2 regions of the Ancylobacter sp. G4_0304 genome follow, and region 1 is predicted to be linked to the other one. Evidence: riboswitches for the same ligand, from Rfam matches in the RefSeq annotation. Region 1 holds a riboswitch; the other holds the start of a gene.
What was found. A riboswitch is a leader RNA that binds a small molecule or an ion and turns the genes downstream of it on or off. The one in region 1 is predicted to bind cobalamin.
Positions count from the first base shown of each region.

Region 2: it holds a riboswitch for cobalamin, as region 1 does, so the genes downstream of both, metE (5-methyltetrahydropteroyltriglutamate--homocysteine S-methyltransferase) here and VRZ77_RS09610 (CbtB domain-containing protein) in region 1, are expected to answer to the same signal.

Region 1 is NZ_JAZDRM010000013.1:53,056-60,258, forward strand. It holds gene cbiB (adenosylcobinamide-phosphate synthase CbiB) at 1-359, shown strand, start outside; gene VRZ77_RS09575 (phospholipid-binding protein) at 375-755, opposite strand; gene VRZ77_RS09580 (cobyric acid synthase) at 843-2,309, opposite strand; gene VRZ77_RS09585 (NINE protein) at 2,338-2,562, opposite strand; gene cobO (cob(I)yrinic acid a,c-diamide adenosyltransferase) at 2,908-3,522, opposite strand; gene cobU (bifunctional adenosylcobinamide kinase/adenosylcobinamide-phosphate guanylyltransferase) at 3,522-4,025, opposite strand; gene VRZ77_RS09600 (HupE/UreJ family protein) at 4,046-4,669, opposite strand; gene VRZ77_RS09605 (CbtA family protein) at 4,720-5,442, opposite strand; gene VRZ77_RS09610 (CbtB domain-containing protein) at 5,458-5,646, opposite strand; cobalamin riboswitch at 5,679-5,898, opposite strand; cobalamin riboswitch at 5,995-6,205, shown strand; gene cobW (cobalamin biosynthesis protein CobW) at 6,318-7,203, shown strand, end outside.
Region 2 is NZ_JAZDRM010000042.1:7,923-15,125, reverse strand. It holds gene VRZ77_RS18995 (Fic family protein) at 1-461, shown strand, start outside; cobalamin riboswitch at 710-919, shown strand; gene metE (5-methyltetrahydropteroyltriglutamate--homocysteine S-methyltransferase) at 1,031-3,394, shown strand; gene VRZ77_RS18985 (acyl-CoA thioesterase) at 3,391-4,146, shown strand; gene VRZ77_RS18980 (ribonucleotide-diphosphate reductase subunit beta) at 4,192-5,307, opposite strand; gene VRZ77_RS18975 (ribonucleoside-diphosphate reductase subunit alpha) at 5,331-7,203, opposite strand, start outside.

The DNA.
Region 1 (7,203 bases):
TGGTCAACCTGCCGGCGGCGCGGCTCGCCGGCGCGCTGATCGTCGCGGCCGCCGTGATGGTGCCGGGCGCCTCGCCGGCCAATGCCGCGCGCGCGATCCGGCGCGACGCCCGCCGCCACCGCTCGCCCAATGCCGGCTGGCCGGAGGCGGCAATGGCCGGCGCGCTTGGGCTCGCGCTCGCCGGGCCGCGCCATTATGGCGGCCAACTTTCGGTGGACGGCTATATGGGCGAGGGCGGCCGGCGCGACTGCACCTCCGCCGACATCCGCCGTGCGCTGAAGCTCTACCGGGTGGCGGATACCTTGCTGGTCGCGCTCGCCGTTGCCGGGGCGGCGGCCTTCACGCTCGCGGCGTGGTGAGGGCGCGGCGGGCGCTTATTCCGGGAAGCGCCGCTGCGCCGTCGCTTCGCCCAGCGTCTTGCCGTCGGCGCCGATCGCCAGGATCGACCAGCGATAGGTATGCGAGCCGGAGGGCGGGGAGGGGCCGACCCAGGTACTGTTGAGCGCGCCGCAGGCAATGGTGCCCTTGCCGGACCAGGCGACCTCGCCGCCGCCATGGCGGAAGGACGGCACGTTGAGGTCGGTCATCTTGAGGCGAATTTTCGCGGTGCCCTTCGGCACGTCCTTCAGGACGAAATCGGGCGAGCCGCTGCACCATTTGAAGCTCGCCTGAAAGGCGAAGGCGGGAGAGGCGACGGCGAGCAGGAGCCCCGCGGCAAGGACGGTGGACCCCAGGCGAGACAGGCTGCGAGTCATGAGGATGTACCGTGTTGAGGACACAACCAACGGTATCATGATGGCTGTCGTCCGCAAGGTGCCGCGCCGGCGAAAGCGGCCGTCTTTTCACGCCGCGCGCGCGAGGCCCAGCAGCCGGTCGAGGTCGATGTGCGCGGCGAGGTGGGCGGCCAGCGCGTCGAGCGTCTCATCCACCTGCGCCTCGTAATTCAGCGCGCTCGGTCCGGCGCCGAGGCGGGCGAGCCAGGTGCCGCGCTGGCGGTCGTCGCTGAACAGGCCGTGCAGATAGGTGCCGGCAATGCGGCCGTCAGGGGAGAGCGCGCCTTCCGCGCCTTCTCCATCGATCTGCGCGAACGGGCGAGCGCGGCCGGGGCCGGTGGTCACGCCCATATGCATTTCATAGCCGGAGAACGGTACCTCATCCTGCGTGCGGCCGGTGACGGCGACGAGGCGCTTATCGCCGGCAAGCACGGTGTCGACCTCCAGAAGCCCGAGGCCGGCAACGGTGCCGGGCGGGCCTTCCACGCCGTCCGGGTCGGACAGGGTGCGGCCGAGCATCTGGTAGCCGCCGCACAGGCCGAGCACCCGCCCCCCACGCCGGACATGGGCGAGCAGATCGATGTCCCAGCCGGCGCGCCTGAGATCGGCAAGATCGGCCATGGTGGATTTCGAGCCGGGCAGGATCACGAGGTCGGCGTCGCCCGGCAGCGCCGTGCCGGCGCGGATGCGCAGCACCTCGACCATGGGTTCGGCGTCGAGCGGGTCGAGATCGTCGAAATTGGCGATGCGCGGCAGGATGGGCACGACGATGCGCAGCCGCGCGCCGGGTTTCGCCGGGCGAGGGCCGTCGAGCCCCAGCGCATCCTCGGCCGGCAGCCGCGCCGCTTGCGGGAAGAACGGGATGAGGCCGAGCGCGTCCCAGTCGGTGCGGGTCCCAATCTCATCCATGCCGCTGGAAAACAGCGCGGGATCGCCGCGAAAGCGGTTGACGAGGAAGCCCTTGATCATTGCCGCATCGTCCGGAGGCAGCACAGCTTTCGTGCCGACAAGACTGGCGATCACGCCGCCGCGGTCGATGTCGCCAATGAGAATCACCGGCACATTCGCCGCGCGGGCAAAGCCCATATTAGCGATGTCCGCCGCGCGCAGGTTGATTTCCGAGGCCGAGCCCGCGCCCTCGACAAGCACGAGGTCGGCCTCGCTGCGCAGCCGGGCGAAGCTCTCCAGTACCGGGGCGAGGAGGGCGGGCTTGAGCCTCTGGTAGTCGGCCGCCGTCGCGGTGCCGTGGACGCGGCCCTGCACAATCAACTGCGCGCCGACATCGCTCTGCGGCTTCAGCAACACCGGGTTCATATGCACGGAAGGGGGAATGCGCGCGGCGCGGGCCTGCAGCGCCTGAGCCCGGCCGATCTCGCCGCCGTCCGGCGTCACGGCTGCATTGTTGGACATGTTCTGTGGCTTGAACGGGCGCACCTTCAGCCCGCGATTGGCGAAGGCGCGGGCGAGGCCGGCGACGATCAGCGATTTGCCAACATCCGAGCCGGTGCCCTGAAACATCAGCGCGAGGGCGCTCATCGCGAACCCTCGCGCTGGAGACGTGCGCTCAGCCCTGCCGGGCTTCGAGATAGTCGACGCGGCGTTCCAGATTGGCCTCGCGGACCATGCCGGGGATCAGGAACAGGTCGATGATCTGCCCGATGCCGAGCAGGCCGACGGTCAGCAGCCAGAGCGCGCCGGTCCAGTAGCGTCCCGTGTAGAAGCGATGGATGCCGCAGACGCCGATCAGGCCGAACAGCCAGAAAAGATAGGCGACGGGGGTGGAACGCATCGAAGCGTTTCTCCATGAACAAGCCACGCCGCAACAGCCGGCGTCCCCCATAAAATAGGCATGCTGTCCCCAAATTTAAGATCCGCTGGGGAAGCTTATTTTTATACATTAATATATTGACTTTTAAGAGAAAATGTGTTATGCGCCGGCTAGTACCCATCTGGGGCGCCCGCGCCCCAGATGGGTACTAGCCGGACAACGATCTTCCAAACCTTTGATTTTAAAACGATTTTTGTCTTTTGTCAATTTTCTGCGCCGGTTCATGGTCCGTGTCCTCGATGCCCTATTAATAGAGATAATTATACGTCTTTTTCTTGGATAAGTCAATGAAAATAAAGGGTAATTTCAGAATTCGATGCCCTGCTGCGCCTTCACGCCCGCGCTGAAATGATGCTTCACCATCGCCATCTCGGTGACGAGATCGGCCGCTTCCACCAGCGCCGGCTTGGCGTTGCGGCCGGTGACGATGACATGGAGGTTCGGCCGACGCGCGCTGAGCGTCGCGATCACCTCGTCGAGCGGCAGGTAGTCGTAGCGCAGGGCGATGTTCAATTCGTCGAGGATGACGAGGCCGATCGCGGGGTCGGCCATCAGCTCGCACGCCTTGTCCCAGGCGCGGGCGGCGCTCGCTTTGTCGCGGGCGAGGTCCTGCGTCTCCCAGGTGAAGCCCTCGCCCATCGAATACCAGCGCACGCGCGGGCCAAAGCTCTCCAGCGCGTCGCGCTCGGCGGAATGCCAGGCGCCCTTGATGAACTGCACCACCCCGACCGAGCCGCCATGGCCGAGCACCCGCAGGGCAAGACCGAAAGCGGCGGTGGACTTGCCCTTGCCGGGGCCGGTGTGGACGATCAGCAGGCCCTTCTCGATCGTCTTCGAGGCGACCTCGGCGTCCTGCACCTGCTTGCGCTTGGCCATCTTGGCGCGGTGGCGCTCGGCCTCGGCTTCCGAGAGTTCGCTCATCATTTCACCTTCATAGGCAGGCCGGCGACCATGAAGATCACGGTATCGGCCTTTGCTGCCACCATCTGGTTCAGCCGGCCCTGGGCATCGCGGAAGCGCCGGGCCAGCGCGTTGTCCGGCACGATGCCGAGCCCGACCTCGTTCGACACGACGAAGCTCGGCCCCGCACGTCGTGCAAGCCGATCGGCCAGCGCCGCGCTTTCCGCAGCGACATCGGCCTCGGCCAGCATGCGGTTCGACAGCCAGAGGGTGAGGCAGTCGAGCAGCAGCACGGCGTCGGCGGGGACCTCGTCCAGGGTGCGGCAGAGGTCGTGTGGCGCGTCATGAGTCACCCAGCCCGCGCCGCGCCGGGAACGGTGGAGCGCGATGCGCTCCACCATCTCGTCATCATAGGCCTGCGCCGTGGCGATGTAGTGCCACGGCGCGCCCAAGCCTTCGGCCAGTGCCTCGGCATGCGAACTCTTGCCGGAGCGGGCGCCGCCGAGGACGAGGGTGAGGGCCACCGCGCGAACGCCTTCGCCGCTCAGCCCGGAACCACCTGTCCGACCAACGCGGCAAAGCCGATGCCGGCCACCGCGGCGCCGGCAAGGCGCGGGGCGAGGGCCGAGAAGGCGCGCCCGGCCACCACCGCCACCCCGATGGCGAGGGTGGACTGGATAATCACCAGGCCGGCCAGATAGGCATAAAGCGGGGTGGGCTCGGCACCGACGATGGATTCGCCATAGGCGTAGCCATGGAACAGGCCGGCCACGGCGAACAGCGCCAGCCACGCGCCCGTGGCGACGCGAACGCCTCCCGCCAGCAACACGCCCGCCAGCAGCACGGATGCGGCGATGACAAGCTCGGCCGCCGGCAGGTCGACCAGCGCCAGATGCAGGCCGACACCCGCCGCGGAAGCCGCGACGAACGCGACCGGCATCCAGAGCGGCATGGCGCCGACGGCCGTGGCGACGCCGACCGCGACCAGGAAGGCGAGATGATCGACCCCGATCACCGGATGGGCGAGACCGGAAATGAAGCCCTCGGCAAAGGTCGAGGGCATGGCGCCGTCCATGGCGTGATGAGCGGCGGCGGGGGTGGCGGCAAGCGCGAGCGCGGCCGGAACCGCCGCCAGAAGCGCAAGCATGCGCGAATACGAAGACGTCATTGTCATCATCCTATGGCCCGCCTTTGCCGGCAGGCCGGAGAGGGAAAGGGTTACGCCGCCCGCTGGGCGAGGCGCGGACGCAGCCAGCCGGCGAGGCCGCCCAGCAGCACCCAGAACACGAAGCTCGCCACGATGCTCGCCACCACGAAGCTGTGGTGCAGCGATTCCGGGATCGGGCTGTCATGGCTGTCGGGCTGCGGCGCGCCGATGGCGTGCGGCGCCACGATCAGCGCGACGCCCAGCACCGCCAGAAGCGGCGTGCGGCCGAAGGCGATCAGCGCCAGCCCGGCGGCGGTGGCCGCCGCCGTTCCCACCCACCAGACCTGCCGCGCGGCAAGGTCGGCGGCGGGCATGGCGGGCAGCTCCGGGGGCAGGCCGAGCCCGGGCGCGAGGGTGAACACGGCGAAGCCGGCAAGCCCCCACAGCACGCCCTGATGCCAGCCCTTGAGCCCGCCGGCAATCTCGCTCGCGGACACCAGCAGCAGCGCGAAGCCGAAGCCGGTAAGCACGGTGAAGATCACCGTGAGCCCATTGCGCTCGAAGCCGTCGGCCGGGGCCCATTCGTCCGCGCCGTGGGAATGCTCGTGCGCGGCGGTGCCGGGGGCGTGCTCATGCGCGGTCGTTTGCGCCGGCGCTTCTTCACCCGCAGGCTCGAAAGTCTCCGCCTGAAGAATCAGCGGAACGGTGGTGAAGAGGTGAAGCCCCGCGCCGGCAAGGCCGGTGCCGATGCCGGAAAGCGCGGCGACGAACAGAATCGTCCTGAAGACAGACATGGAACGTCCCCCGGTTCAGTGGCAGGGGAAGGCGTTCGCGTGGCGCACGTCATGCGTCGCATTATGCGCGGCGCTGACATGGGAGAAGCCCACGCCGCCGAGAACGACAACGCCGAGCAGGGCGGCGAAGGTGATCTGGATCGCGCGGGAGGCCGGGGATTCGGCGGAAAGGCTGGGGGCGGACGTGGTCCGTTCGGTCGTCATGACAGGCTCCTTTGGCCCTCCACCCGAGGGCCAGTGCGGGTTGCGTCGTCGGCCGGTCTCCTGGCTCGCGGGTCCTCGCCCGTTCCCCGCCTTCCCGGCGCCAAGGCGCCAGTGGCATGTGGAGTGGGCTCGCCGCTTACAGTTGCGGGGGCAGCCGCGGATTCGGCATCCCTCGAAGACCGAGCAATGCCCCACCGCGTTCCCGTCTTGCGTCCCGTGTGGATCACGGGAACCGACGACAGGGCGCGACTATAGCCGCCGTCGCCCCGCCTGCAAATGGAAGATGTGGCGGCATTGGGGCACATCGGCGTTGCGCGGCGCCGCGTTGACATTCCAGCCCTGCGCTCCTTAAGTGCGGCGACCGACGGTTCCTTCCTGCCAGGGAGGGATGAAAAGGGAATGCGGTGAGGGGGCCTTGCGAGAGGCGCCCGATTCCGCGGCTGCCCCCGCAACTGTAAGCGGCGAGCCCGTGCCACAAGTCCACTGGAGCGATCCGGGAAGGCGGCATGAGGGCTGTGACCCGCGAGCCAGGAGACCTGCCGTCGGTTCGGTCCTCATGCCGGCGGGGTGCCCGGCATCGGAGAGCCCCGCGTTTTTGCGCGGGCTCGCGCGGAATGGCTCCGCGGCCGGCGCATCCCGTTCCGCCCTTATGGCCCTCGTGGAGACGCCGCATGACCGCCGCCGCAACCCTTTCAAAGGTGCCGTGCACCATCGTCACCGGCTTTCTCGGCTCGGGAAAGACCACGCTGATCCGCCATGTGATGGAAAACGCCAAGGGCCGCCGCCTCGCGGTGATCGTCAACGAGTTCGGCGATGTCGGCATCGACGGCGAAATCCTCAAGGGCTGCGGCGTCGAGGCCTGCCCGGAGGAGAACATCGTCGAGCTGGCCAATGGCTGCATTTGCTGCACGGTGGCGGATGATTTCGTGCCCGCGCTTGACGCCATCCTCGCACTGAGCCCGAAGGTCGATCACATCCTGATCGAGACCTCGGGCCTCGCTCTGCCCAAGCCGCTGGTGCAGGCGTTCCACTGGCCGGCGATCAAGAGCCGCGTCACGGTGGACGGCGTGGTGGCGGTGGTGGACGGCGACGCGCTCGCCTCCGGCCGGGTGGCGCACGACCACGACGCGCTGGCCGAACAGCGCGCGACCGAGGTGGTGCTCGACCATGACGACCCGATCGAGGAGGTGTTCGACGATCAGATCGCCTGCGCCGACCTCGTGGTGATGACCAAGGCCGACCTGATCGACGCCGATGGCGCCGTGCGCGCCCGTGCCGCGCTCGATGCCGAACTGCCGGCGGGCGTGCGGGTGGTGAGCGTGACGCAGGGCCGGCTCGATCCCGCCGTGCTGCTGGGCCTCGGCGTGGGGACCGAGGACGATATCGAGAACCGCAAGACCCACCATGACGACGAACTCGACCACGACCACGACGATTTCGACAGCTTCGTCGTCGACGTGCCGGAAATCGCCGACCCGGCGGAATTTTCCGCCCGCGTCGCCCGCGCGGCGAGCGAGGCCGATGTGCTGCGGGTGAAGGGTTTTCTCGCGGTGGCGG
Region 2 (7,203 bases), on a different contig from region 1:
TCGGCCGAACCCTCGCTGAAAAATCCCTCGCCCAAAACATCGGGCAACCGACCCTGATCGCGCTCGCCCACACCATCGAGCAGCATCGCAAGGCCTATTACGATCAGCTCGAGGTCCATCAGCGGACGCTCGATGTCACGGGCTGGCTGGTCTATTTTGCGGAAACGATCATCGCGGCCCAGCAGACGACGCTCGGCCGCGTCGCCTTCCACATCGCCAAGGCGCATTTTTACGACCGCTTCCGCTACATGATGAACGAACGGCAGGAGAAGGTGATCGCCCGCCTGTTCCGTGAGGGCCCCGGTGGCTTCACGGGCGGCCTGAGCGCGGAGAACTACCTCGCCATCACCGGCACCTCACGCCCCACCGCCACGCGCGACCTGCATGACCTGGTCGAGAAGGGCGCTCTGACGCGAACCGGAGAGCGCCGATATACCCGTTACTACCTGAACCTGCCGTAAAGCGGTGACCGGGCAGCATGTGGCGCAACCGTTGGAGCTCTTTCGGAAGCCCTCGGCGAGGGATCCCCTTGAACCTGCAGCATGCGCCAATTGCGGACTCGGAACAAGCCGCCGACAACGGACTCTGCCGCGCCAAGGGTTCGTAAGCTGGTTGAGAGGGGCGCTGTCGACAACAATCGAAGCAACCCAGGCCATATGCCGACATAAAGATGTCTTTATGTCTCGATTGACAATCGCTGCTGGCGCGCTCATCCTGGCGTTGTCATGGTTCTCTGGCCTCCGCCGGAGCTAAGAGGGAAGCCGGTGAGTCTCTCGGGACAATGCCGGCGCTGCCCCCGCAACTGTAAGCGGCGAGTCTGTCGTCCATTCCGCGTCACTGGAGCGAGAGCTCCGGGAAGGCCGGGCGATAAGGCGGTGACCCGCGAGCCAGGAGACCTGCCCTGACAACATAATCGTCCCTGGGCGGGGTGTCCCGGTGGTGCGTTCGCGCGTCCGCCGGTGCCTCGCGCCCGTGGCAGCGCCTCGCGTCCGCTCGGCCTTTGCCCCCAATTCTGATTGGGGTTAGCCGAATGAACTTTCCTTATTCCGTCGGCTCTGTGCCGGTTTCCACCCTCGGTACGCCGCGCATCGGTCCGCGCCGCGAACTGAAAAGCGCGCTTGAAAGCTACTGGTCCGGCAAGAGCAATACGCCAGCGTTGCTGGAGGCGGCCGCGCGCCTGCGTGCCGCCAATTGGGCACGGCAGAAGGCGCAGGGTGTCACCAATATCCCCTCCAACGATTTCTCGCTCTACGACCATGTGCTCGACACGGCGGTGATGGTGGGGGCGATCCCGCCCGGCTATGGCTGGACCGGCGGGCCGGCGCCGCTCGACACCTATTTCGCCATGGCGCGCGGCGCCCAGGGTGGGGAGGCGACGTGCACCCATGGTCATTCGCACGACCAGCGACATGGGGTGCCGGCGCTGGAAATGACCAAGTGGTTCGACACCAACTATCACTACATGGTGCCGGAATTCACCCGCGGGCAGCGCTTCTCCCTGACGTCGGCCAAGCCGGTCGACGAGTACCGTGAGGCCAAGGCGCTGGGCTATGAGACGCGCCCCGTGCTGCTGGGCCCCGTCACCTTCCTGAAGCTGGGCAAGGCGAAGGAACCGGGGCTCGATCCGCTCAGCCTGCTCGGCGAGTTGCTGCCGGTCTATGTCGAGGTGCTGCGCCGGCTCTCTGCCCATGGCGCGGAGTGGGTCCAGATCGATGAGCCCTGCCTCGTCACGGATCTCGACGACGCCGCCCGCGCCGCGCTCAAGGAGGCCTATGGCTTTTTCGCCCATGCGCTGCCCCGGCTGAAGATCATGCTCACCAGCTATTTCGGCCGACTGGGCGACAATCTCGACACCGCGCTTTCCCTGCCGGTCGCTGGGCTGCATCTCGATCTGGTGCGAGGCTCCGAGCAACTGCGTGAGGTGTCGGACAAGGCGCGGGCGGGGCTCGTGCTGTCGCTCGGCGTCATTGACGGGCGCAATGTCTGGCGCGCCAACCTGCCGAGGCTTCTCGACACGCTGGAACCGTTCGTGCGCAAGCGCGGCACCGACCATGTCGAGATCGCCCCGTCCTGCTCACTGCTGCATGTGCCGATCGACCTCGAACAGGAGACCGGGCTCGATCCCGACGTGAAGAGCTGGCTCGCCTTCTCGGTGCAGAAGATGGACGAGCTCTCCACGCTGGCGAAGGCGCTGGCCGGTGGGCGCGAGGTGGTGCTCGACAAGCTCGCCGCCTCTGCCAGAGCCGCCGAGGCCCGCAAGATCTCGACCAAGGTACATGATGCCGCCGTCGCCGCGCGCCTTTCGGCGGTCACACCGGCGGATGCGCGCCGTGCCAGCCCGTTCGCCCACCGCGCCGAACGGCAGCGTGCCCGTCTCGGCCTGCCGCTCTACCCCACAACGACCATCGGCTCCTTCCCGCAGACGCCCGACGTGCGCAAGGCCCGCGCCGCCCACGGCAAGGGCGAACTGAGCGACGCCGCCTATGAGGCCTTCCTCAAGGAGGAGACCGCCCGCACCATTCGCTGGCAGGAAGAGATCGGGCTCGATGTGCTCGTGCATGGCGAGTTCGAGCGCAACGACATGGTGCAGTATTTCGGCGAGCAGCTCTCGGGCTTCGCCTTCACCCGGCATGGTTGGGTGCAGAGCTACGGCTCGCGCTATGTCCGCCCGCCCATCCTGTTCGGCGATGTCTCGCGCCCCGCGCCGATGACCGTCGAGTGGTGGCGTTTTGCGCAGGGCTGCACCGACCGGCCGATGAAGGGCATGCTGACCGGCCCGGTGACGATCCTCAACTGGTCCTTCGTGCGCGACGACGTGCCCCGTAGCCTCGCCTGCCGGCAGATCGCGCTCGCCATCCGCGACGAGGTGGTCGACCTGGAAGCCGCCGGCGCGGCGATGATCCAGATCGACGAGGCGGCGATCCGCGAGGGCCTGCCGCTGCGCCGGGCCGAGTGGGACGCCTATCTCGACTGGGCGGTGGAGAGCTTTCGGCTGTGCGCCTCGGGCGTGCGGGACGAGACGCAGATCCACACCCATATGTGCTACTCGGAGTTCAACGACATCATCGCCGCCATCGCGGCCATGGATGCCGATGTGATCTCCATCGAGACTTCGCGCTCGAAGATGGAGCTGCTCGACGCCTTCGTCGACTATCGCTACCCCAACGAGATCGGGCCGGGGGTCTACGACATCCACTCGCCGCGCGTGCCGCCGGTCGAGGAGATGGTCGAACTGCTGGAGCGGGCGGCGCAACGGCTCGCGGCAGCGCAGATCTGGGTCAATCCCGATTGCGGGCTGAAGACGAGGCAATGGGTGGAGGTGCGCCCGGCGCTGGTCAACATGGTGGCGGCGGCGCATCGCCTGCGCGGCGAACTCGCGCGGGCTGCCGAATGAGCGGGACAGCGGCTGCGGGGACGACGCGCCTGATCGACATCGTCTTTCCCGGCGCCACCAACCATCACGGCACCCTCTTCGGGGGTGCCGGCCTCGCTCTCATGGACCGGGTCGCCTTCATCGCGGCGGCCCGGTACGCACGAGCCGACTTCGTCACGGCGTCGTGCGAGCGGATCGACTTCGCGGCACCCGCACAGCTTGGCGACATCGTCGAACTGACCGGACGGGTCATCCGCGTCGGCCGCCGTTCGCTCGGTGTCGAGGTCGATATGGTGGCCGAAGCACCGCTCGCCGGCGCGCGGCGACGTTGCACGGTGGGGGTGTTCAACATGGTGGCGGTCGAGACGCCCGCTACCATGCCGCCGGTGTCTGAAGCGGTGGAAGACGGCCCGGATGTTCTCCGCATGGCCGATCTCGTGATGCCGGGTGAGACCAGCCACTATGGCAGCCTCTATGGCGGCAGCGCGCTGGCCTTCATGGCAAAGGGGGCGTTTGTGGTGGCGACGCGGCATTCGCGCCGCGCCGTGGTCATGGCCGCGGCTCCGGCGGTCGAGTTCGCACGCGAGATCCGGCCGGGCGCCATCATCGAGGTGGAGGCGCGGCTGACACGCGCAGGGCGCAGCTCAATGATCGTCGAGACCAAGCTCTTGGCGGAAGACCTCGGCACCGGCGAGCGCCACCCCTGCGGCACCGGCAGCTTTGTCATGGTGGCGGTCGACGAGGCGCACCGGCCGGTCGCACTGGCCCCGTGACCTTGTGATGCCGGCGCAGGCGAATGCGCCGGCATCATCCCCTGTTCAATCCCAGGCCAGCGCGCCGCCGTTCTGGTATTCGATCACGCGGGTCTCGAAGAAGTTCTTCTCTTTCTTCAGGTCCATCGCCTCGCTCATCCACGGAAACGGGTTCTCGGCTTCCGCGAACACCGGCGCGAGACCGAGCTGGGCGCAGCGGCGGTTGGCGATGAAGTGCATGTACTGATCGCACAAGGTCGCGTTCAGCCCGAGGAAGCCCCTCGGCATGGTGTCCCGGCCATAGGCGGCTTCCAGCTCGGCAGCATCCTTCAGCATGCCCCGCACCTCGTCCTGGAAGGCGGGCGTCCACAGATGCGGGTTCTCGTGCCGGATCTGGTTGATCACGTCGATGCCGAAATTCAGGTGGATGCTCTCGTCGCGCAGGATGTACTGGTACTGCTCGGCGATGCCGACCATCTTGTTGCGCCGGCCGAGCGAGAGGATCTGCGCAAAGCCGGTGTAGAACCACATGCCCTCGAACACGACATAGAACGCCACCAGATCACGCAGGAACTGCTGGTCCGCGGCCGGCGTGCCGGTGGCGAAGGCGGGGTCGTCGAGGCTCTGCGTGTGCTTCAGCGCCCAGGCCGCCTTGTCGGTGATCGAGGGCACCTCCCGGTACATGTTGAACAGTTCGCCCTCGTCGAGCCCCAGGCTTTCCACGATGTACTGGAAGGTGTGGGTGTGCACCGCCTCTTCAAAAGCCTGCCGCAGCAGATATTGCCGGCATTCCGGGTTGGTGAGGTGGCGGTAGATGGCGAGCACGATGTTGTTCGCCACCAGCGATTCCGAGGCGGCGAAGAAGCCGAGATTGCGCTTCAGCATGCGGCGCTCATCCTCGGTAAGGCCATCACGTGACTTCCACAGCGCGATGTCGGCCTGCATGGAGACCTCGGTCGGCATCCAGTGATTGTTGCAGCCGGAGAGGTACTTCTCCCACGCCCATTTATATCTCAGCGGGAGAAGCTGGTTCACGTCAGCGCGCGCATTGATCATGCGCTTTTCATCCACCGTGACGCGGGGGGCGCCGCGTTCGATCACGCCGAGCCCCGTCGCATCGGCGGCGGGCGGCACGAAGGCGGGGCGAAGCGTGGCAGGCTTGGTTTCGGACCAGTCGAGCATATGCATGTGTCCTTCTTCGCTGCTCACTGGCAGGCTTCGCAGTCGGGATCGTTGATGGAGCACGCGTTGCCGAAGATGGTTTCCGGCACCCGGATCGGCGCAGCGGAAACGACGGCCGAGACCGCATTGAGCTTGCCGTCGGTACCCTTGAGCGTCGATTTCTCGACATGGGTGGCCGAGCGCGAGCGCAGGTAATAGGTCGTCTTCAGCCCGCGCTTCCACGCCAAACGATAGGTCTCGTCGAGCTTCCGGCCCGAGGGGTTGGCAACGTAGAGATTGAGCGACTGCGCCTGGTCGATCCATTTCTGCCGGCGCGCTGCCGCCTCGATCAGCCAGGACGCATCGACCTCGAAGGCGGTGGCGTAGAGCGTCTTGAGATCGTCGGGGATGCGGTCGATCTGACCAACGCTGCCGTCGTAATATTTCAGGTCCGAGACCATCACCTCGTCCCACAGGCCGCGTGCCTTGAGGTCGCGGACGAGGAACTCGTTCACCACGGTGAAGTCGCCGGACATGTTCGATTTGACGAAGAGGTTCTGGTAGGCCGGCTCGATCGACTGCGACACGCCGCAGATGTTGGAGATGGTGGCGGTCGGGGCGATGGCCATGGTGTTGGAGTTGCGCATGCCGATCGTCGTCACCCGCTCCCTCAGCCCCTGCCAGTCGAGCGTGGTCGAGCGGTCGAGATCCATCGAACCGCGTGCGTCGGCGACCATTTCCACGGAATCGATCGGCAGGATGCCCTTTGACCACAGCGACCCGTCGAAGCTCGGATAGCGTCCGCGCTCGGCGGCGAGATCGCAGGACGAGGCGATGGCATGGAAGCTCACCGCCTCCATGCTCTCGTCGGCGAAGCGCACCGCATCCTCCGAGCCGTAGGGAATACGCAGGACCTGCAGCGCGTCCTGGAAGCCCATGATGCCCAGCCCGACCGGGCGGTGGCGCAGGTTCGAGCGGCGCGCTTCCGGGATGGTGTAGAAGTTGATGTCGATGACGTTGTCGAGCATGCGCATCGCCGTCTTAACGGTGCGCGCCAGCCGCTCATGGTCGAGCCCGCCCGCGCTGACATGGGCGAGCAGGTTGACCGAGCCGAGATTGCACACCGCCACTTCGTCATGCGCCGTGTTGAGCGTGATCTCGGTGCACAGGTTCGAGGAATGCACCACGCCGACATGCTGCTGCGGCGAGCGCAGGTTGCAGGGGTCCTTGAAGGTGACCCAGGGATGGCCGGTCTCGAAAAGCATGGTCAGCATGCGCCGCCACAGATCGAGCGCGCGAAGCTGCTTCGACACCTTCATTTCGCCGCGTGCGGCTTTCGCCTCATAGGTCTCATAGGCGGTCTTGAAGGCGGGGCCGTAGAGGTCATGCAGGTCCGGCGTCTCGTCGGGCGAGAACAGCGTCCACGGTCCGTCTTCCTCGATCCGCTGCATGAACAGGTCCGGCACCCAGTTGCAGGTGTTCATGTCGTGGGTGCGCCGGCGGTCGTCGCCGGTGTTCTTGCGCAGGTCGAGGAATTCCTCGATGTCGACGTGCCAGGTCTCGAGATAGGCGCAGACCGCGCCCTTGCGCTTGCCGCCCTGGTTGACCGCGATCGCCGTGTCGTTCGCCACTTTGAGGAACGGCACCACGCCCTGGCTTTCGCCATTGGTGCCCTTGATGTGGGCGCCGAGGCCGCGCACCCGCGTCCAGTCATTGCCGAGCCCGCCGGCATATTTGGACAACAGGGCGTTGTCCTTCACCGATTTGAAGATGCCGTCGAGATCGTCCGGCACCGTTGTGAGGAAGCAGGAGGAAAGCTGCGGGCGCAGCGTGCCGGCATTGAACAGGGTCGGCGTCGAAGCCATGAAGTCGAACGAGGACAGCAGGCGATAGAACTCGATGGCGCGGCCCTCGCGA